One region of the Brevundimonas sp. TSRC1-1 genome, then DNA from elsewhere that is predicted to be linked to it. Evidence: riboswitches for the same ligand, from Rfam matches in the RefSeq annotation. Region 1 holds a riboswitch; the other holds the start of a gene.

Region 1 (11,111 bases):
CGGCTCCGGCCGATCCTTATGTCGAGGCCGACGAAGACGGGGAACGATAGGGCTTCATGGCCGATCCGATTCATCAGTTTCAGATTCAGAAGGTCATCGATCTTCCTGACGTGACCCTGCCTGTGCTGGGCACGGTCGATTTGGCCGTGACCAATTCACACATCGCCATGACGGCCGCCTTCGTCGTGATCGTCGGTTTCCTGGCCGCCGTGACCTCGAACGCCAAGGTCGTTCCGGGCCGCTTGCAGGCCGCCGGCGAAGGCCTGTTCGGCCTCATCGACAATCTGGCCGACTCGATCATCGGTCACGAAGGCCGCAAGTATTTCCCGTTCGTCTTCACCCTGTTCGTCCTGATCCTGGGCATGAACATCCTGGGTCTGTTCCTGACCTTCACGGCGACGTCGCAACTGGCCATCACCGTCACCTTCGCCCTGATCACCTTCGGTCTGGTGCTGGTGGTCGGGTTCGCCAAGAACGGCCTGGGCTTCTTCAAGCTGTTCTGGCCGATGGGCGCACCGCTGGCGCTGCGCCCGGTCGTCGGCCTGATCGAGTTCGTCTCCTTCCTGCTGCGTCCGGTCACCCTGGCGCTTCGTCTGTTCGGCAACATGCTGGGCGGCCACGTGGCGCTGAAAATCTTCGCCGGCTTCGTCGTCTCCCTGGGTCTGCTGGGCCTGGGCGGCGGCGTCGGCCTGCTGGCCTTCCCGGTCGCGGCCCTGTCGCTGGGCATGGTCGTGGCGCTGACTGCGCTGGAGTTTCTCGTGGCCTTCCTTCAGGCCTTCGTCTTCGCCGTTCTGGCCTGCATCTATCTGAATGATGTGGTCAACCTGGACCACGCCCACTAAGGGCAGGACCAGTCTCTTCACCCCAACCACCAACGACTTAAATCTAGGAATACAATCATGGACGCTGAAGCCGCCAAGTACATCGGTGCCGGTCTCGCAACCCTGGGCATGATCGGTTCGGCCCTGGGCGTGGGCAACATCTTCGGTCAGTTCCTGGCCGGCGCCCTGCGCAACCCGTCGGCCGCCGCCGGCCAGGTCGGCAACCTGTTCGTGGGCGCCGCCCTCGCCGAAGCCCTGGGCATCCTGGCCTTCGTGCTCGGCATCCTGATGATCTTCGGCTGATATCAGCCGATACCGGCGCGCGGGGCTCGCCCGCGCGCCGTTTCATCTGATCCTGCAGCAGACGGTTCATGGCCAGCACCCACACCAATCATGCGGTTCCGGCTTCGGTCGAAGCGGACCTGCACGCCGAGACGGCGACCGCCGCCGAGCACGGCTCGGGCGGCCTGCCGCAATTCCAGTTCGAACACTGGGCGGGACAGATCGGCTATCTGCTGATCCTGTTCGTCATCCTGTATGTTCTGGTCTCCAAGGTCTTCGCGCCGCGCCTTCGCAAGGTGATGGACGAGCGGGCCGATACGATTTCCAACGCCGTCGCCACCGCGCGTCAGGTCCAGGCCGAGGCCGCCGACCAGGCTGCTCAAGCCCAGGCTGAAGTCGCCAAGGCCCGCGCCGACGCCCGCGCCATGGCCGCCGCCGCCAAGGCCCGCGTGACCGAAGACGCCGCCGCCCGCCAGGCTGCGGAAGAAGCCGTCGTCAACGCCCGCATCGCCGAGGCCGAGACCGCCATCGGCAAGACCCGCGACGCGGCCATGGCCAATGTCGCCGTGATCGCCTCCGACGCCGCCGCCGCCATGGTCGAGCGCCTGACCGGCAAGGCCGCCACCTCGGGCGAGCTGGCTACGGCCAAGGGAGCCGTCTGATGAACCTGATCTTCGAACACGGCATCTGGAGCTTCGCCAATGCGGAGATCTGGGTCGGGATCGGCCTGCTGATCTTCTTCGGCATCCTGATCGCCGCCGGCGTGCCCAAGATCGCCGCCGCCCAACTGGACGCCAAGGGCGCCAAGATCCAGGCCGACCTGGACGAGGCCGCCCGCCTGCGCGCCGAGGCCGAGGCCCTGCTGGCCCAGATCCGCAAGGAGAAGGCCGAGGCCGAGGATCAGGCCGCCGAGATGATGGCCCAGGCGGAAGCCGACGCCCGTCGTCTGGAAGTCGAATCCAAGGCCAAGCTGGAAGAGACCCTGGCCCGTCGCCAGAAGATGGCCGAGACCCGCATCGCCCAGGCGGAGGCCCAGGCCTCGGCCGAGGTCAAGGCGGCCGCCGCCGACCTGGCCGCCAAGGCCGCGGAACAGATCCTGGCCGCCCGCCTCGCCGGCGGCGCCAAGGACCCGCTGCTGGACGCCGCCATCGCCCAGATCGGCGATCGCCTGAACTGAGGCCGGCTGGCTTAGCCGAACGAAAAAAGGCCCCCGGCGTCGCTGGGGGCCTTTTCTTGTGTCTAAGTGCCCCGCTGTCAGTGGGCGGTGGCGCCGCCCATGAAATGCGCCGCCTGGCGCTTCTCGCGTGTCACCAGCCGGGCGTAGACATTGCCCAGCACGATGCCGAACACCGCATGGGTGATCAGCAGCCAGCCGATGGTTCCGAAGCCGGCGGCGGCCGAGAAGGTCCGGTAATCGCCCAGCATCAGGATGGCCCCCATCATCACCACCCAGGCGCCGACGGCGAAGACGATGCCCTTGGTCTCGGGGGTGTCGGTAGGCAGGCGGGGACACAGCACCCCGAACAGCGGCCCCAGGATGAAGACGCCGCTGAAGGCGTGGATCGCCCAGCCGACGGCCATGTTTCCAGGCATGCCGATCATGGTGGCGATGACCCCCTGGAACGGGTCGAACCAGTTCAGGAACAGGTTGGGTATTTCAAGCAAGGAAACGGCGACGGTCGCGGCGACGCCCGCGATCATGCCCTTTTGTACGCGTGACATCATGACCTTAGCGCCTCCCAACGCATTTGATGGTTCTCTGATAACGCCCAGACAGAATACGCCTGTAGCGGGAGAAGGGCGTTCACGATGATGTGGTTAGCAGTTGCGACACCGCAACCGCGAGACGGTCTGTCAACTAGCGGAAAAGCTTCCGGAAATAGCGACGAAGCATCTTCCGCAACCGCGTCAGACGTCGGCGGGGTCTCTTAAGCACGACCTTCTCGGCGCGCAGGGCCTGCTGCCAGAAGACAGGAGCGAACTCCGGCTTTTTGCGCATGAGCCGCCGGAACGGATAAACCCATTTGGGCCGGGCGTACTGGGCACGAATGAACAGCCGCTTGGCCCAGAAGGAGCTCTTCAGGATCAGCATCAGGCCGACGGCGATGACGGGAATGCCGCCTGGACCCGGCAGGGGCGCGATCAGAATTCCCAGAAGCACCACGAACAGCCCGCCCGCCATCAGCGCCCAACGCTTCAGCGCGCGAAGCGTACGGCTGCGCGCGCGGTAGGACGGAAGGCGGATCGCGGTTGCGAAGGTCAAGTCGGCGCCAGACAGAGAGGAGGGAGGTCCTGTGACAACGATCGTCACGACCGCCCGATCCCGACTCGGGAGAGGAAAGAGCGACCGTGGCCAGCCTGCCACAGGCTCGTTAAGACCGTGTGTCCATGGCCGATCCGTGTCTACGGCGTGAAGCTTTGGTCATGATTGATCAAGGGCTTCTGGCTGTTGCCTCCAGGACACAATAGGGGGAGGTCACCCCTCTTCAACCTTCGTCATCCTCGCCCTTGCGGCGAGGATCCATACTCCCGGTGTTTCCGCAGAATGCGCCTTCGTCTGGCGCTGGGAGTATGGATCCCAGGGACAAGCCCTGGGATGACGGGGCCTATCCGTCGCCCTTACGCCGCCTGGTTCGACCCTGCCGGCGCGGTCCAGCGCAGCACCGGCGAGCGGGCGGCGCGGGTTTCGTCCAGGCGGCGCAAGGGGGCGTGGAAGGGCGCGCCCTTGAAGCGATCGACGTCGCCGGCTTTCGCGGCCTCGGCCAACAGGCGCATCGCGTGGATGAAGCGATCCAGTTCGGCCTTGGACTCGGTTTCCGTCGGCTCGATCAGCATGGCGCCGTGGACGACCAGCGGGAAATACATGGTCATCGGGTGGAAGCCCTCGTCGATCATCGCCTTGGCGAAGTCGAGCGTGGTGATGTCCGTGCCCTTCAGCCATGCGTCGTCGAACAGGGCCTCGTGCATGCAGGGGCCATCGGGGAAGGCGGGGCTCATCAGGTCCGACAGGCGGGCCTTGATGTAGTTGGCGTTCAGCACCGCATCCTCGGCCACCTGGCGCAGGCCGTCGGCGCCGTGCGACATCATGTAGGACAGGGCGCGCACATACATGCCCATCTGGCCCTGGAAGGCGCACAGGCGGCCAAAGGCCTGAACCGCCTCGTCTTCCTCGCGCTCGATCAGGCGATAGCCGTCCTCGTCGTGCACGACCCACGGCGCCGGGGCGAAGGGCGCCAGGGCCTCCGACAGGACCACCGGACCCGCGCCCGGACCGCCGCCGCCGTGCGGCGTCGAGAAGGTCTTGTGGAGGTTGATGTGCATCGCATCGACGCCCAGATCGCCCGGACGAACCCGGCCGACGATGGCGTTGAAGTTGGCGCCGTCGCAATAGAAGTATGCGCCGGCCGCGTGCGTCAGGCGGCTGATCTCCAGGATGTCGCGCTCGAACAGGCCGCAGGTGTTGGGGTTGGTCACCATGATGGCGGCGACGTCGTCGCCCAGCTTGGCGGCCAGGTCGGCGACGTCCACGCGGCCTTCCTCGGTCTGGGCGACCTCGACGACGGTGTAGCCGACGAAGGCGGCGGTGGCCGGATTGGTGCCGTGGGCGCTGGTGGGCACCAGAACCTTGCGGCGCTTCTCATGCTGGCCCGAGGCCTCGTGGGCGGCGCGGATGGCCATCAGGCCGCACAGTTCGCCGTGCGCGCCCGCCTTGGGCGACAGGGCGACGGCGGGCATGCCGGTCAGGGTCTTCAGCCAGTGCGCCAGCGTGTCCATCAGTTCCAGCGCGCCCTGCACCGTCGAGATCGGCTGCAAGGGGTGGATGTCCGAGAAGCCGGCCAGGCGCGCCATCTTCTCGTTCAGGCGCGGGTTGTGCTTCATCGTGCACGAGCCCAGCGGATAGATGGCCAGGTCGATGGCGTGGTTCTTCTGGCTCAGGCGCACATAGTGCCGCATGGCCTCGGGCTCCGACAGGCCGGGCAGGCCGATCGGATCCTTGCGGACCAGGTCGCCCAGGTCAGAGCCGTCCGTCTTGGGCTCAGCCAGATCGACGCCGGTCTTGCCCCAGCCGTCGCCTTCGAAAATCAGGGCTTCGTTCTGCAACAGGCCGCGGCCGCCGGTCAGGGTGGCGGGCTTGGTCGTCACGGCGTTCGGAGCGGTCGGACGGCCGACGGTGTTCATGGTGCTCATGGTCAGGATCCCTTACGCGCCGAGGACTTTGGAGAGTGACTTGGCGAGGATCTGGATGTCCACATCCAGCGTCGTCTCGGTCGCGGCGACCAGCAGGACGTCGTCCATGCCCGCATCGGGGGCCAGACGGCTGTAGGGCACGCCGGCCAGAACATGGTGATCGGCCAGGGTCGAGACGACTTCGGCCGCGTTCTTGGGCAGACGCACCGCGAACTCGTTGAAGAAGCGCGAGGTCAGGATTTCGACGCCCGGAATGGCGGCCAGGGCGTCGCGGGTGGCGACGGCCTTCTCGTGGTTCAGCAGGGCCAGTTTGCGCAGGCCCGTCTCGCCCAGCAGGCTCATGTGAATGGTGAAGGCCAGGGTGCAGAGGCCGGAATTGGTGCAGATGTTCGACGTCGCCTTGTCGCGGCGGATATGCTGCTCCCGCGTCGACAGGGTCAGGACGAAGCCGCGCTCGCCGTCGGCGTCCACGGTCTCGCCGGTCAGGCGGCCGGGCATCTGGCGGATCAGCTTCTCGCGCGTGGCGAACAGGCCGACATAGGGGCCGCCGAAGTTCAGGGCGTTGCCGATCGACTGGCCCTCGGCCGCGACGATGTCCGCGCCCATCTCGCCGGGCGACTTCAGCAGGCCCATAGACACCGCCTCGGTGACCACGACGATCAGCAGGGCGCCGGCGGCGTGGGCGGCCTCGGCGATCTTGGTCACATCCGTCGCCGTGCCGAAGACGTTGGGGGTCTGAACCACGACGCAGGCCGTGTCAGGACCGATCTGGTCGATCACGGCGGCCTCGGCGTCGACGGCGGCGGCCAGGACCTGGGTCTCGACGCCGACGGCGTGGACCACGGTTTCGGTCGCCTTGACATAGTGGGGGTGCACGCCGCCCGAGATCACCGCCTTGTTGCGGCGGGTCACGCGGGTCGCCATCAGCACGCCCTCGGCCATGGCGGTCGAGCCGTCATAGAGGCTGGCGTTGGCCACCGGCATGCCGGTCAGGTTCGCGACCTGGGTCTGGAACTCGTACAGGTACTGTAGGGTCCCTTGCGCGATTTCCGGCTGATAGGGGGTGTAGCTGGTCAGGAACTCGGACCGCTGGATCACATGATCCACCGTCGCCGGGACATGGTGCTTGTAGGCCCCTGCGCCGCAGAAGAAGGGCACCGCGCCGGCCGTCGCGTTCTTGGCGGCCATGGCGGACAGGGCGCGCTCGACCTCCATCTCGCCGGCCACGCGGGGCAGGTCCACCGGCCCGTCCAGTCGCGCCGCCTCGGGCACGTCCACGAACAGGTCGTCGATCGATTTCGCGCCGATGGCGGCGAGCATCGCCGTGCGGTCGTCGGGCGTCAGGGGGAGGTAGCGCATGTTCTATTCCGCTCATCCCGGCGAAAGCCGGGACCCAGTGTTTTGGGCGATCGGTCGCGTCGATCTAAAGAAGAGCCGCTCATCCCACGCACCCTGCCTCGCGAAAGAACTGGGTCCCGGCTTTCGCCGGGATGAGCGGATGAAGTCAAAGCGTCTTCAGGAACTCGTCGTAGGCGGCCTGGTCCATCAGGGCGTCCAGCTCCGAGGCGTCCGACACCTTGATCTTGGCGAACCAGCCGTCGCCTTCCGGGGCGGCGTTGACGGTTTCCGGGGCGGTCGACAGGGCGTCATTGGCCTCGACCACTTCGCCCGAGACGGGGGCGTAGACGTCCGAGGCGGCCTTGACGCTCTCGACCACGGCGAAGCTGGCGCCCTTGGCGACGGTCTTGCCGACCTCAGGCGTTTCCACGAACACCACGTCGCCCAGGGCGTCGGCGGCGTGCTTCGAGATGCCCACGGTGGCGATGTCGCCGTCCAGGCTGACCCACTCGTGATCCTTGGTGAACTTCATAATCTGATCCTCAGACGGTCTTCGGTTTGCGGTAATAGCGTTGCGCCACGAAGGGCATGGCGACGATTTCGGCGGCGGCGGACTTGCCGCGCACGACGACCTTCAACTCCGTACCCAGCGCGGCATAGGCCGGCGGCACGAAGCCCATGGCGATGTTCTTGCCCAGCGTAGGGGAGGGGCCGCCCGAGGTGACCTTGCCGATGACGTTCCCGTCAGCGTCGGCGATCTCGGCGCCTTCACGGGCCGGGGCGCCTTCCTTGACGATCAGGCCGATGCGGACGCGCGAAGGACCGTCGGCCAGTTCCTTCAGGATCCGCTCGGCGCCGTTGAAATCCGCGCGCTCCTTGCGCGACTTGGACAGGGCGAAAGTCAGCGCCCCTTCGACCGGCGAGGTCGTCGGGTCGATGTCATGGCCGTGCAGCGGCAGGCCGGCTTCCAGGCGCAGGCTGTCGCGGGCGCCCAGGCCGATCGGCTTGACGCGGGCGTCCTCCAGGATGGTGTTCCAGACGCGCTCGGCCTGGTCCGCCGGCACCGAAATCTCATAGCCGTCCTCGCCGGTATAGCCCGAACGCGAGACATAGCAGTCGACGCCGAACAGCATCAGCCGGGCGCATTCCATGAAGCCCATCTCGGCCAGGAGCGGCTCGTACGCCGACATGACTTCGGCGGCTTCCGGTCCCTGGATGGCGATCAGGGCGCGGTCCAGCACCGTCAGTTTGGCGTCGCCTTCCAGGTTCGCGTCCCAGAAGGCGAAATCCTCGTCCTTGTTGCCGGCGTTGACGACGACGAACAGGCCGTCGTGATCCGGGCGGCCGGCCATCAGGTCGTCGATGATCCCGCCGTCCTTGTTCAGCAGCAGCGAATACTTCTGCTTGCCGGCCTTCAGGATTTCATAGTCGCCGGGCACGAACCGCTCGAACTGGGCGGTCGCGTCCTCGCCGGTGATCTTGCACTGGCCCATGTGCGACACGTCGAACAAGCCGGCGTGTTCGCGGGTCCAGCGGTGCTCAGCCAGGACGCCCTCATACTGGACTGGCATGTCATAGCCGCCGAAGCCCACCATCCGGGCCCCCAGGGCGCGGTGCGCGGCGTTCAGGGGCGTCGTTTTAAGAAGGGGGGTCTTCAGGGCTTGGTCGGTCATGGTTCAGGCTTTCACGGTCGCGTTTGGTGGCGGAGCTCCGCCGTCTTCGCGCCCCCGCTGTCCTGAAGCCTGAGAGATTCCGGCGGTCAGACCGCCTTGCTCCGTCGGCGCGCCCTGATCCCGAGAAGGGGGCGACTTTCCAGCGTCCGTATGCTGTCGCGGTCCGTTTGCCTGAGCGTTTCCGGGGCGGTTGCGCCTTCGGCGTCGGGGGCCGGCCTGCCGGTCCCGAACTCTCCCGCGAGAGCATCCGACCTAAGCCACCGACTCCGGGCCCAAGTCAAGCGTCGGCGGCTTTCGGAGGCCGTCCGGCGGCGTCATTGTCGCCGTTCGCATCGCCTGTTGTTGCGTCGCCCTTGCCCTCGCGCCGTTGGCCCGCCAAGAACGGGAACCGCCTCAGCCGCACCGGACCGACCGCATGACCGCCGACCGCACCCGTCTCGACGCCCATATCGCCGCGCTCGACGCGCCCGAGGGTCTGAAAGCGGTGCTGACCGTCGTCGCCGCCACCTGCGCCGACATCAGCAAGGTCGTCGCCGGCGGCGCCCTGGCCGGGGCTCTGGGCGCCTCGGGCCAGATCAATGTCCAGGACGAGGAGCAGAAGAAGCTCGACGTCATGACCAACGACATGCTGACCGACGCCCTTCTGGCCTGTCCCGCCGTCGCCGGCGTCGCCTCGGAGGAGATGGACGAGGTCCAGCCGGCGTCCCATTCGACCGGCGAATATCTGGCCCTGTTCGACCCGCTGGACGGCTCGTCCAACATCGACATCAACGCCATGGTCGGCACCATCGTCTCGGTGCTGAAGTCCGCCACGGCTTCGCCGACCGAGGCCGACTTCATGCAGCCGGGCCGCAACCAGGTCGCGGCCCTCTATGCCCTCTACGGTCCCCAGACCATGCTGGTCCTGACGACCGGCGCCGGCGTGAAGGGCTTCACCTTGTCGAACGACGGCGACTGGATCCTGACCCACGACGACATCGCCATCTCGCCGGACACCAAGGAGTTCGCCATCAACATGTCGAACCTGCGCCACTGGTCCGCGCCGGTGCAGACCTACATCGGCGACCTGCTGAAGGGCGACGAAGGCCCGCGCGGCAAGAACTTCAACATGCGCTGGGTCGCCGCCATGGTCGCCGACGTCCACCGCATCCTGATGCGCGGCGGCGTCTTCCTCTACCCGTGGGACAAGCGCGAGCCGACCAAGCCCGGCAAGCTGCGCCTGATGTACGAGGGCAATCCCATGGCCTTCCTGGTCGAACAGGCCGGGGGCAAGGCGACGACGGACGGGGTGCAGCCCATCCTGGACGTCCAGCCCGAGCATCTGCACCAGCGTATCCCGGTCGCCCTGGGCTCGGCCAACGAGATCGACGCCTACGCGGGCATGTGATGCAGATCGGTCCGACTGACGTCCTCCTGGTCATCGACCCGCAGAACGACTTCTGCGAGGGCGGTTCTCTGGCGGTCGCGGGCGGGGCGGGGATCATGCCGCTGATCAACCGGCTGGCCGAACGGTTCTCCCGCGTGGTCGTGACCCAGGACTGGCACACGCCGGACCAGATCAGCTTCGCCTCCAATCACTCCGGCGCGGCCCCCTTCACCGAGATCGAGGTCGCCTACGGCCGCCAGATGCTGTGGCCGGATCACTGTATCCAGGGTTCGCCCGGCGCCGACTTCCATCCCGACGTCGCGCCCACGGTGCGCAAGGCCCTGGCCGTGATCCGCAAGGGCTACAACCCGGCGGTCGATTCCTACTCCGGCTTCTTCGAGAACGACCATCGCACCCCGACGGGCCTGGCCGGCCTGCTGCGCGACCTGGGCGTGAGCCGGGTCTTCCTCGCGGGCCTGGCCTTCGACTACTGCGTCCGCTTCACCGCCGAGGATGCGGTGCGCGAAGGCTTCGAGGCCGTGGTCATCTCCGACGCCAGCCGCGCGATCGCGCTGCACAGCGAGGCGGCGGCGAAGGACAGTTTCCGGGCGCTGGGGGTGGTGGAGAGTGGGGCGGCGAGCGTCCTCGCCTAAACCCCTCTTTCGTCATCCTCCGGCGAGCGCAGCGAGACCGGGGGACCCAGCGGCGCGCGTGAGCGCGAACCTGTCGCGGACGAGGTGTTCAAACATCGAGCGGTGGAAGCATCGCCTTCGGCGCCGCTGGGTCCCCCGGTCTGCGCCGCGAAGACGCGGCTTGCCGGAGGATGACGAAAGAAGAGGCGTCAGCCCGCCTTCGCGTAGGCCTCCACCTCCGCCAGATACGCCGCCTTCTCCGCCTCGCCCAGGAACGACCCCTCGAAACTGTTCCGCGCCAGCAGCGTCACCTGATCCCGCGTCAGCCCCACCGCCGCCGCCAGCCGGCTGTAGTTGTCGTTCACATAGCCGCCGAAATAGGACGGATCGTCCGAGTTCAGGGTGACGTGCAGGCCCCGGCGCAGCATCTCCGGCACGGGGTGATCCTTCAGGTCATTCACCACGCACAGTTTCAGGTTCGACAGGGGGCAGACGGTCAGGGTCATCTGCTCGCGCGCCAGTCGCTCCACTAGGGCCTCGTCCTCCATCGAGCGGTTGCCGTGGTCCATCCGGTCAATGTTCAGCAGGTCCAGCGCCTCGTGGACATAGGCCGGCGGGCCTTCCTCCCCGGCGTGGGCGCACAGTTTCAGGCCCAGCTCACGCGCGGCGGCGAAGACGCGCTGGAACTTGGACGGCGGATGACCGACCTCCGACGAATCCAGCCCCACCCCGATGAAATGATGCAGATAGGGTTTGGCCGCCTCCAGGGTCGCGAACGCCTCCTCCTCGGTCAGGTGGCGCAGGAAGCTGA
Region 2 (11,111 bases), on a different contig from region 1:
CTCCGCCGGAGACCTGCGCGACCAGGCGGTCGCTAGATGGGTCGGCGGGATCGACGACATACAGGTCCATGTCGGCGCCGTTGCGGCGGGATGAGGCGTAGCCGACCCTCTTGCCGTCCCGGCTCCAGGCGCCGAACCAGTTGCGGCTCTTGCCGTCGGTGATACGGGTCAGCCGACCGCCGGACAGTGTGTAGAGCTGATAGAATTCGTCGCCGCCATTGTCCTTCTGGACCAGCAGGGTCTGACCGGACGGCGACAGGGCGCCGGCCAGGATCGGCTCCGCCTCGAAACTGATCTGGGTTCGGGCGCCGTCAGGGCCGGTGACGAGATGAAGCTGATCAGTCGCCCCGAACCGGGTCTTGATCAGCATGGACCGGTCAGCGGCGTTCCAGCCGAGGAAGGCGGCGCGGCGCGCCTGAAGATAGGGTTGGGTCGCGGCGACCAGATCGTCGGGCACCGCCGGCAGGCCGTCCGCAACGATGGCGGCGGGCTTGGGCGCCTCAGCCAGGGCCGCAGGGGCGACGCTCAGGGCGAGCAGGAGGGCCATCGGCAGACGGGTAATCATGGAACAGACCGTGCGGTGTATGGGGGAAGCAAAAGGGGGAGGTCGCCGGCTCCCTTGGAGGAGCAGAGCCGGCGACCGGGAGCGGGGACCGAACTAGAAGCGGTACCGCGCGCCAACCGTGACGTACCGACCGATGACGTCGTAGTACGGCGAGTAGAGCGACCCGACCGGCGGGTCCTTGTCGAACAGGTTGGTCGCGTTGGCGTAGAGCTCGACACCGTTCGCACCGTAGTGGGCCAGGTCAGCCGTCAGCCCCAGATCGACATAGGTGTAGGCGTCGATGTGGTTGTTCGAGATGGCCACGGTGCTGTTGTAGTCGCCCGCCGAGATGTAGCGCGCGCGCAGGTTCGCGCCGAACACCTCGCCTTTCCAGCCGAGGCTGGCGTTGAGGCGCAGCTTGGGCACGCCCAGGCCGAACGAATAGCCCTGGGATTCGACATATTCGATCTCGGTCACGCCGTCGTCGGTGGTCAGGCTGTTCACCCAGGTGCCGACCAGACGCATGGTCACCCGCCCCGTGGCGCCCGGCACCCAGAGGTCAGCGTCCGAGGCGTAGGACGCCTCGGCGTCGATCCCGTCCGTGTGATACTCGGCCAGGTTCACGTAGGTGGACAGGGTGCGGATCAGATTGCCTCCCGCATCGCGTTCGACCTTGGAGCAGAGATCAAGGTTGCCATTGTAGCAGCGGGTGACCAGGTCCTGCGCCGCAATGGTCGTGATCACGTCATCGATCTTGATGTCGTAATAGTCCAGCGACAGGTTGAGGCCGGGAATGGACGGCGGGGCATAGGTGACGCCAAGGGTCAGGGTGTCAGCCGTCTCCGGGCGAAGGTTGGGATTTCCGCCGCCGTTGTTCAGCACATAGACCAGGGCGCCTTTCTTGGCCGGGTCGTTGAGGTTGTTCCATCCGGTCGTGGTCGTCGTGAACAGTTCAGACAGGTTGGCCGAACGGATGTCGCGCGACTGGGTCACCCGGCCCCGGAAGCCCTGGAAGAACTCGTTCGTCGCCCCGACCTTCCACGACCAGATCGAACCGGTGGTGTCGTAGTCGGAGATACGCGCGGCGGCGTTGAACTGCAGGTCGTTCAGAACCGGCAGGTCGCGGACGACGGGAACCAGGATTTCGCCGAAAGCCTCCTTGACGCTGAACTCTCCGGACATGGCCGAGAAGCTGAAGGTCTTGAAGGCCTTCGCAGCATCCAGTTCGCCGACGCGCTGGTCGGTCTGCTCCTTGCGGGCCTCAAGACCGACGGCGATCGAGACGTCGCCCGCCGGCAGGCTGAAGGGCTCGCCGCGCAGGCTGATCCCGGCCACGTCCAGCTTGGTCGTTGCGCGCTGCTGCGGGGTGCCGGTGACATAGTCGATGGCTTCCTGCGACGGGGCCCCGAGGCCGAACAGATTGATCGGCACGCAGCCGGAGTTGGCGTTGGTCAGGGTCACGCGGCAGACGGCCTGGCCGGTCGATGGATTGATGACGGAATCGACGGCGTTGGCGAACTGGGTCTTCAGCAGGAAGCCAGGCGTGTCGATGTTGTTCTCGAATTCACCGTGGCTGTAATAGGCGCCCCAGCGCCAGTTCTCGCCGAACTCGCCATCCACGGCCAGGGTCGCCTGGGTGGTCACCCGCTCGAAGTCGATCGTCGAATAGGACAGATCGGAGTTGAAACGACCGAAGGTGAAGGACGTCTGGCCGGCGGCCGCCATCTGCTGCTTGATCGTGGAAGACAGGAAGGCGTTGTCGATGCCGATGGTCAGGTCGCCGCGATCATGGTCGCCGAACCAGACATAGTTGTTCCACATGCGCGAATGACGGACATCAGCCGTGACCCGCAGCCTGTCGTTGATCTCGTAGACGGCGCTGGCCAGACCCGTGTAACGCCTCTGCGGCGTGACCAGCGGGCTCAGATCGTCGTTCGACGGACCTTCGCCGCCGATCGAATTCGTGCCGCTGACCGTGCCATAGTCGAACGGACGCAAGGAGCCGTCCGGGTTGAACACCATGCCGCGGTTCACACCCGACATGATCAGACCGCCATAGGCCGCGTTGGCGAATCCGACGTCCGGCGTCTGCGCGCCGTTGACCGTAGCCCAGCGGCCGATATTTGGGCGCGAGGCCTTCGGGATGACGCCTTCGTTGTCGAGATATTCGCCGCCGACGACGAAATGGCCGCGACCGCCGGCGAAGTCCGTGCCCCAGGCGCCTTCGAACCGTTCCTGCTCGGCGTCGTCATAGGACGAGATGCCGTATTCGGCGCCCAGCTTGCCGCCGGTGAAATAGCGGTCGATGCCGATGTTGACGACGCCGGCCACGGCGCCCGATCCCCAGGCGGCGGAGGCGCCGCCGGTGACCACGTCGACGCTCTTGACCAGGACCGACGGCACCGCGTTCAGGTCGTTCTCGCTCGACACCCGGCGTCCGTCGATCAGGACCAGGGTCCGGTTGATGCCCAGCCCCCGCAGGTCCACCGGCGCATTGCCCGCGCCGGTGTTGGTGCCGGTCGTCTGGGCCGAGGTGGTGGCGCGGAACTGGGGCATGTCGTTCAGCGCGGCCGCGATATTGGGGCGCGCGCCCACCGACAGATCCTCAGCGGTCAGGTGGATGGTCGGCGTCGGCGCTTCGAAGCCGGCGCGATCAATGCGCGAGGCGGTGACGACGATATCGTCGACCGCGGCGGTTTCCGGAGAGCCCTCCGTCTCCTGGGCTTGGACCGCCGTGGCGCAGGCCAGCAGGGCGATGGCGCTGCAATAATGGGTCAAGTGACGATTAAGACGAGACAAAGCGAGATTCCTCATGGCGACGACGCCCCTCCCCAGGGATGCCCAATGCGACTGACGCTCTTCGGCGTCCGTTCGCCCCCGCTGTCATTGGGCCTGAGAGTTTCGGGTCGTCGCCGACCCTTTCTCCTTCGGCGAGACCGCATCCCCCGGATCCGGCCTTCTCTCCAGCGTTCCTTCAGCAAGACGGTCCGTTTGCCTGAGCGTTTCCGGGGCGGTTGCGCCTTCGGCGTCGGCCGGAGCCGATCTCTCCCGCCTTGCTGGGGTGAGTAAGATCAACCCAGACCGCCCTGTCAAATCGACAAATACAGCAGTTATTTTGCGCTCAAAACAAAATACATGGTTTTATCGTGCCGGCACGAACCAGACGGACCAGATCAAGACCCCATGTTGCAAGCGACGGGCGTCCGCATGACGGCGTCGTGACAGAAAGGGAGGCTTCGGACTTAATGGACTTATCCACAGGAACGGTCAGGGAGCAGCCGGATCCGCCGGCGCTCTGACGCCGTGACGCATCGCTTCCCTCCACCGGGTGAGCAGAGTCGCGCGACGCGCCTGATCCAGATTGGCCAGCAGGGCGGGTCCCACCCGAACCGGCCGAACGCCTGGCGCGGCGGGACGGACAGGCGCATCGACATCGTCGCGGACCGGTCGAACGCCCAGGGCTCCGATCACCCGCTGGCCTTCACGCGAGAGAAGGAAGTCCAGAAACAGCCGCGCCGCATTCGGGTGGGCGGCGTTGCGCGGGATGAAGGCCACGCGTGAAACGGACAGATGATAGTCCTCAGGCGTGATCAATCCGATCTCCGGCGCGCGCGCGACCCATGACGCGCCGTACGACTGGTTCATATTATAGGCGAACGCCATCCGCCCATCGGCGATTTGACTCATCATTCTCCGCCCGGAGGTGTCCAGCCGCGGACGCTGCGCGCCCAGCGCCTCCATCAACGACCAGGCTTCAGGATAGATCTGCACGTCCGCCGAAAGCTGCATCAGGGCCACGCCGCTCCGTTCGGCGTCGTAGAGGGTGACACGACCGTCAAAGACCTCGGGGCGGGTCTTGAGCAACCGAAGCAGATCCGCATGACTGCGGGGCACGACATCGGTCGTGAGCCGGCGTCGATTATAGGCGAACACGATCGGCTCGGCCGTCAGGCCATAGCCCTGGTCGCGCCATACCGAACCGTCCGGCATGGCCGCACGATGCGGCGACCGGTAGGCTTGAGCATAGCCGTCGTTGATCAGCTTGACCTGCACGTCCATCGCCGTGCTCCAGACCAGGTCCGGCCCCTCCTGGCCCGCAGCCGCGAGCCCCCGAACCTCCTCGGCGATCCGAGTGGAGTTTTTGTCGTCCAGACGTACCCTGATCTCAGGCCAGCGACGACGAAAGGCCTCCAGCACCGGCCCCATCAAACTGGTGTTGGTGAGGATGTGAAGCGCCCCCTCGCGGCGGGCCAGCCAACGCACCCGCGGCGCCGTGCCCGCGCCCTCAGGCTCCGACGAACAACCGGCGGCGCTTAACACCGCCGCCCCTCCCGCCAGCCCGCCCGCCAGGCCCCCCGCCAGGCCTACGAGCAGATCTCGCCGATCCGTCTTCACCGGCCCCGCTTTCTGGTTATTGTGTCATCCATGATCCGTCGCCCCCTCGCCTCGCCATGAGAATACTCGTTGTCGAAGATGACAAGGCGCTACGGCATTCGCTCGAAGCCACTCTGCATGAGGCAGGTTTCGAGGCGAGATGCATCGACAGCGGCGAACAGGCCTTGCGCCTCGAAAGCTCAGAGGTCTTCGACGCCGCCATCCTGGACATCGGCCTTCCCGACATCGACGGCTTCGAAGTGCTGAGAACCCTGAGGCTGCAGGGATCATCGACCCCGGTTCTCATGCTGACGGCGCGTGACGCCCTCAGCGACCGGGTCGCGGGCCTTGACCTCGGGGCCGACGACTATCTGGTCAAGCCGTTCGCCCCATCGGAGTTGGTCGCACGTCTCCGCGCCATCGTGCGTCGACGCCAGGGACAGGCCGCCGGCGCGGTCGTGGTCGGAACCCTCTTCTGCGACTGGCGCACCGGGCGCGCCCACGTCAACGACCGCGACCTCGCCCTGCGCCCCCGCGAATGGGCGGCCCTGCGCGTCCTGGCGTCCCGACCTGGACAGGTGGTGGACCGCGACCTGCTGGCCGCCGAGGTCTTTCCTCAGGACGAGGCGCCGTCGCTCAATGCGCTGGAAATTCACGTCGGCCGTTTGCGACGCAAGCTTCAGCCGGATGGACCGGCCGTGACCAATATCCGTGGCCGCGGGTATCGCCTCGATCCATGAGCCTCGCCCGGCCTGCCCGTTCCCACAGCCTGGTCACACGTCTGCTGATCGCACAGGTGGCCCCTCTGGCGCTCTTCGCGGTCGTCGTTCTGGCGGTCGGCGCCTGGACGGCCCAGCGGGTGGTGGCGAACAATGCGGACCGCCTGCTGGCCGGCGCGCTTCAGACCATCCGCGAGACGGTGTCGGTCGCGGAGGGTCGCATCACCGTGGATGTCGCGCCCTGGGCCCTGGCTCTGCTGGACGGTCCCGAACGTGACGCCGTCTTCTACAGCGTCCGCGAAGGCGATCGCCTCGTCACCGGCTATGCCGAACTGCCCAATCTCCCTGAGGCCCGGACGGAGGAGCCGGTCTTCGCGGACCTGTCCGTCCGGGGGGTTTCGGTGCGTATGGCGCAACAGACCCTGATCATCCCCGGCCGCGACGCCCCCATCCGCGTCTCGGTGGCCCAGAGCCTGGATTCCCGTCACGCCAGCCTGCGAGAGCTCTACCGCAGCATGCTGCTTCTCCCCGGCCTGCTGGTGGTGCTTGCAGCGCTTCTGATCTGGCCAGCCCTGCAATGGGGCCTGAACTCGCTGAAGCGTCTGATCGACGACCTGACGCGCCGCCCCAGCCCCTCTTCCGACTTCGCCCCGGCCAATGTCGATCTGGCGCCCCGCGAATTGTGGCCCGTTCTGAACGCCTTCAACCATCTGCTGGCGCGGCTTGAGACTTCCACTTCCGGCATTCAGCGGTTCGCGGCCGACGCCTCGCATCAACTGCGCACGCCGCTGTCGGTCCTCTCCGCCAATCTTGACCTTCTGGCCGGCTCCTCCCGCCCCTGGACGGCTCAGGAACGGCGGTTGATCGCAGACTCTCGCGACGCCGTCGGCGGCATGACGCGGCTGGTCGGTCAGCTGCTGTCGACGGCCCGGGCCGACGGGGCCCGGATAGACACCTCCGCCGACCTCGGCCGCGCGGCGCGGCGCGCCTGTCAAGCCGCTCGGGAGCGCCGCGCCTTTGCCGACGGCGCCCTGCGCCTTCGCCTTCCGGCCGAGCCGGTCATTGTCCTCGGCGCCGAAGACCTCATCACCGAACAGATCCTCAACCTGATCGACAACGCCTTCCACCACGGCGCGCCGCCGGTGGCCGTTCATGTCCGCATGACGGGCCGACAGGCCGCTGTCTGCGTCTGGGATCACGGACCGGGCGTGGATGAAGCCGTCCTTCCCCACCTCACCGACCGCTTCTTCCGCGCCGGCTCATCCCAGACGCCCGGCTCCGGCCTCGGCCTGGCGATCGTTCACACCCTCTCCGAGGCCCAAGGCGCAAAGTTCAAGCTGTGCAATCGCGGCGGGGTGCGAACCGGACTTGTTGGGGAGATCGTTTTCCAGCTTCGGGACATGGGCTGAAGCGGGTTGGAGACGGCGCGCGCCCTCTCCGAGCCAAACCACCGTTTCCAGCGCGCGGCGCCCCATCGTCCCTCGATCCTCATCTCCGCCTAGACGGTAGGGATCGTGCCCCCATCGATCACGTACTCGCCGCCGTGAATGGCTGCGGCGCGGTCGGAGGCGAGGAATGCGATCAACTCGGCGACCTCCTCCGGTTTCGCCGCCCGCCCCAGGGGGATCCCGCCTAGCGCGTTCAGGACGCTTTGCCGCGCATCTTCCAACGTCCCGCCCGAGCCTGCGGCGATCCGTTCCAGCAAGGCGTCCGAGGCTTCCGTGGATATCCAGCCGGGCGACACCACATTGACCCGCACGCCCCTGGGCCCCAGTTCCTTGGACAGGGCCTTGCTGTAGGTGGACAGGGCCGCTTTGGCGGCGGCGTAGGCGGTGGTGGATTCCGGCAAAGGCAATGTCCGCTGGATAGACGAGACATGGATGATGGCGCCGGATCCCCGCCCGATCATCTGCGGGGCCAGCAGGCGATCCAGGCGAACCGCAGGCATCAGGTTCAGATCAAGTTCGGTGCGCCAATGCGCGTCGGTCAGGGCGGCGAAGCCTCCGGCCGGCGCCGACGAGCCGCCGACGACATGCACCAGAACATCAACACCGCCAAACCGGTCCATCGCGGCCTGGGCCAAGGCCTCGCACCCTTCCAGCGTCATGAGATCGGCCTGGACGAACTCAGCGCCGGTCGAGGCCTCGGGGGCCGCCCGCGCGGCTGTGATCACCCGGGCGCCGCCGGCGAGAAAACGCTGGACGGTCGCGCGGCCGGCGCCCTTGGTGCCGGCGGTGACGAGAATCCGTCGACCTTCGAACTCTGTGGGATCGGGGCGCATCGTCACAGCGAGATCTCAAGCGCGCGGATGGCGTCGTCGCCCAGAGTGAAGCGAAGCGTGAACCGAAGGGGGCTGCCCTTGAAGTCGCCGGCCGTGGGTCCCTCCAGGACGACCTGGTCCCCCTCGTGGCGTATCGTATCCGGCGTGAAGATCGCCTTGCTCGCGATCGTGGCCTCGAGCATCCACCGTCGGAGCGCCGCATGGCCCTGATGGCGCCCGCCGTCGTCCTTCACGACAGCGTCAGGCGCAAAGGGCTGCAGCATGCCGGCAAGGTCGAGGCGCGCATTGGCCGCGACATAGTCAGCGATGGGTTTGGGAAGGTCGGCGATCATTGGGTCTCCCGTTCGGATTCTTGCGTTCGATCCAAACTGCAAGTACGCTCCCACAATGGCAAGAACCGACGAAAAAGTTAGGTACGCACCTGAAGGTAAGCCCTTCGACTACACCCCCCAAACTGCGGCCTCGAGCGCGCAGAATGTCATCCGTGTCCTCGAAGGACGCTGGAAGCTGGTGATCCTGTTCCAGCTGTTCGGGTCGAACGTGCGGCGGTTCTCCGAACTCGAAAAAGCTATTCCCGGCGTGTCGCAGAAGATGTTGATCCAGCAGCTTCGACAGCTTGAAGCCGATGGAGTCGTGGCCCGCATCGTCCACCCCCAGGTCCCGCCCAAGGTGGAATATCATCTGACCGAATGGGGACAGTCCCTCTGTCCGGTTCTCGACAAGCTCCTGAGCTGGGCCGAAGCCGCCCCCGCCGATGTGCGTGACCGGCTGATCGAAAGCGATCGACCAGCGGCGAACGCACAAGGCTGAGTTCAGGACAGGCGGCCAGTGCGTCGATGTCGGCGTCTGATCTCGCGCCTGAGAATTCAGAAAGCATTAACCAAGCCTCGACAGGAATCCGCGACGCAGCCTAGATTCCCCCTGTAGCTGATTTGGTCGGGAGAGCGCCTTGCGGGGCATGGAGCGGCGGCAAGACAAGCGAGGCCGACGCGCCACCGACAGGGCCCCCAGCGCCCCGGCCTGGATGCGCATCGGCGTGCTGGTCCTCGCCCTCGGCTCCACCGGATACGTGCTGTTGATGTCGCGAGACGCGACACGCCCTGCCCGCGAAGCCCATCGCCTCCAGAACGAGAACTTGACGTTGAGCGCCCAGCTCGCCGCCAGCCGGACCGCCGTCCTGATGCAGGCCGCCCAGACCGGGATCGACGTCGGGACAGCCGCACTGCTGGACGACGCGCTCCCGATGGCCGCCGTCGAGCGGGCGCGCGGCGTCGCGCCGAACGCGGGCTTTTCGGTGATCGGCGCCGACGGCGCGATCCTGGCCAGCCAGGGGCCGGTGCAGTCGCCCGGCGTCGTCACCCTGACGGGGCCGCAAGCCGGGGGGCGGCGGCTTGAGGCGCGCATTCTCCCGTCCCTGCCCGCCTCTGGCGCGGTCCGGATCGTGTCGAAGACGGGGATCATCCTGGCCTCGCCGAACGCCGCCGAGGTCGGCCGGTCCGCAACGCCGTTGATCGGCGTCCAGGCCGGCGACCTGGCGTCCCTGACCACGCCCGTCGCCACGCCGGGGGGCAGGGCGCCGGTCGTGGCGGCGCCGATCACGCCCGACGGTCCCTATGTGGTCGCCTTGCAGAGCGGACCGCCCGCGGGTGCGGCGGGTCTGCTGGGCGAGGCCTGGGTTCTGGCGGCCCCCGTGCTGCTGGGCCTCGGCGTCCTGGCGCTGTTCCTGTTCCAGGGCCTGCGTCGTGCGCGCGCCAGCCGGGAATGGGCCTCGTCGGAAAAACGCTTCCGCATCGCGGTGGAGGCGGCGCGCTGCGGCGTATGGGAATGGGATCTGGACGGCGCCGAAGTGACCCTGTCCGACTATATGGCGACCCTGCTGGGCTTCGAGACCGGCGGCGTCGTACCGGCCGAGACCGTGATGGCCCGCATCCATCCCCGTTACCGCGACCAGGTGCAGCACGCGTTGCGCCAGGCCTCGGCCTATGGCGCCTTCGAGGTCACCTTCCCCGTCCCGGGCGACGGCGGCCGGACCCGCTGGATCGATGCGCGCGGCCAGGCGCGAGGGGCGCGGGGCGAGGCCGGCTTCTCCGCCATCCTGGGCGTCGCCCTGGACATCACAGAGGCCCGCCGGGCCAAGGCCGCCGCCCAGTCCGCCGAAAGCCGTCTGCGCGACGGGGTGGAGAGCATCTCGGACGCCTTCGTCCTGTTTGATCGCCAAGGCCGCCTCATCCTCTGGAACCAGGCGTTCGAGGACGCTTTCGACTTCCAGTCCGGCGTCGTGCGGCGCGGCGCGGCGAAGGAGGAATTGAACCGCATCGCCGCCCTGGCCATCAAGGCCGAACATGCGCCGACGGACGGCCGGGCGGGCCTTCGCGAGGTCGAACTGCACGACGGCCGCTGGCTGCAGTTGTCCGAACGCTTCACCTCGGAGGGCGGCTCGGTGGTCACCGCCGCCGACATCACCGCCATCAAGCGCGAAGAGACCGAACGCCGCCGCGCCGTCGAGGACCTGAGCCGCACCGTGGCCCAGCTCGAAGCCAGCCAGCAGATGCTGTCGCAACTGGCCCGGAAATACGAGATCGCCATGACCCGGGCCGAGGCCGCAAATCAGGCCAAGTCCGAATTCCTGGCCAATATGAGCCACGAACTGCGCACCCCCCTGAACGCCATCAACGGCTTCTCGGAGATCATGGCCGCCGAGCTGTTCGGCCCCATAGGCGAGAAGTACAAGGGCTACGCCGGCGACATCCTGAAGTCGGGCCAGCATCTGCTCAGCCTGATCAACGACATCCTGGACATGGCCAAGATCGAGGCCGGCAAGATGACCCTGCACTACGAGCCCGTCTCGCTGCGGGACGTGTGCGAGGACGCCGCCCGACTGATGCGCGGCAAGGTTCTGGAGTCCGGCCTGACCCTGGAGATCGAAGCGGGCGACCTGCCGGACATCGAGGCGGACCACCGCGGCGTGAAACAGGTGATGCTGAACCTGATCTCCAACGCCGTTAAGTTCACGCCCGAAGGCGGGACCGTCACCCTGTCGCTGACGCCGTTCAAGGGGGCGGCCGGCGAGGATCGCGTCCGGGTCGCCTGCGCCGACACCGGCATCGGCATCGCGCCTGAACATATGGTCCGTCTGGCGCGGCCCTTCGAACAGGTCGAAGGCCAGCATTCCAAGACCACCCAGGGCACCGGC

What was found. Region 1 has a riboswitch for glycine ahead of gcvT (glycine cleavage system aminomethyltransferase GcvT). Riboswitches for the same ligand answer to the same signal wherever they lie in the genome.
Region 2: linked by a shared signal. The riboswitch ahead of ACP7CK_RS14835 (TonB-dependent receptor domain-containing protein) and the one ahead of gcvT (glycine cleavage system aminomethyltransferase GcvT) in region 1 are both predicted to bind glycine.

What each region holds. Positions count from the first base shown of each region.
Region 1 covers NZ_JAFCXI010000003.1:633,156-644,266, reverse strand. The annotation lists gene ACP7CK_RS13290 (AtpZ/AtpI family protein) at 1-50, shown strand, start outside; gene ACP7CK_RS13285 (F0F1 ATP synthase subunit A) at 57-842, shown strand; gene ACP7CK_RS13280 (F0F1 ATP synthase subunit C) at 900-1,124, shown strand; gene ACP7CK_RS13275 (ATP synthase F0 subunit B') at 1,193-1,765, shown strand; gene ACP7CK_RS13270 (F0F1 ATP synthase subunit B) at 1,765-2,280, shown strand; gene ACP7CK_RS13265 (DUF6789 family protein) at 2,358-2,828, opposite strand; gene ACP7CK_RS13260 (hypothetical protein) at 2,962-3,414, opposite strand; gene gcvPB (aminomethyl-transferring glycine dehydrogenase subunit GcvPB) at 3,723-5,291, opposite strand; gene gcvPA (aminomethyl-transferring glycine dehydrogenase subunit GcvPA) at 5,304-6,650, opposite strand; gene gcvH (glycine cleavage system protein GcvH) at 6,796-7,161, opposite strand; gene gcvT (glycine cleavage system aminomethyltransferase GcvT) at 7,172-8,302, opposite strand; glycine riboswitch at 8,358-8,447, opposite strand; glycine riboswitch at 8,452-8,550, opposite strand; gene ACP7CK_RS13235 (class 1 fructose-bisphosphatase) at 8,718-9,689, shown strand; gene pncA (bifunctional nicotinamidase/pyrazinamidase) at 9,689-10,321, shown strand; gene ACP7CK_RS13225 (adenosine deaminase) at 10,510-11,111, opposite strand, start outside.
Region 2 covers NZ_JAFCXI010000004.1:250,634-261,744, reverse strand. The annotation lists gene ACP7CK_RS14840 (prolyl oligopeptidase family serine peptidase) at 1-565, opposite strand, end outside; gene ACP7CK_RS14835 (TonB-dependent receptor domain-containing protein) at 659-3,322, opposite strand; glycine riboswitch at 3,518-3,605, opposite strand; gene ACP7CK_RS14830 (ABC transporter substrate-binding protein) at 3,812-4,939, opposite strand; gene ACP7CK_RS14825 (response regulator transcription factor) at 4,996-5,658, shown strand; gene ACP7CK_RS14820 (sensor histidine kinase N-terminal domain-containing protein) at 5,655-7,046, shown strand; gene ACP7CK_RS14815 (SDR family oxidoreductase) at 7,136-7,918, opposite strand; gene ACP7CK_RS14810 (nuclear transport factor 2 family protein) at 7,921-8,250, opposite strand; gene ACP7CK_RS14805 (winged helix-turn-helix transcriptional regulator) at 8,306-8,728, shown strand; gene ACP7CK_RS14800 (PAS domain-containing sensor histidine kinase) at 9,060-11,111, shown strand, end outside.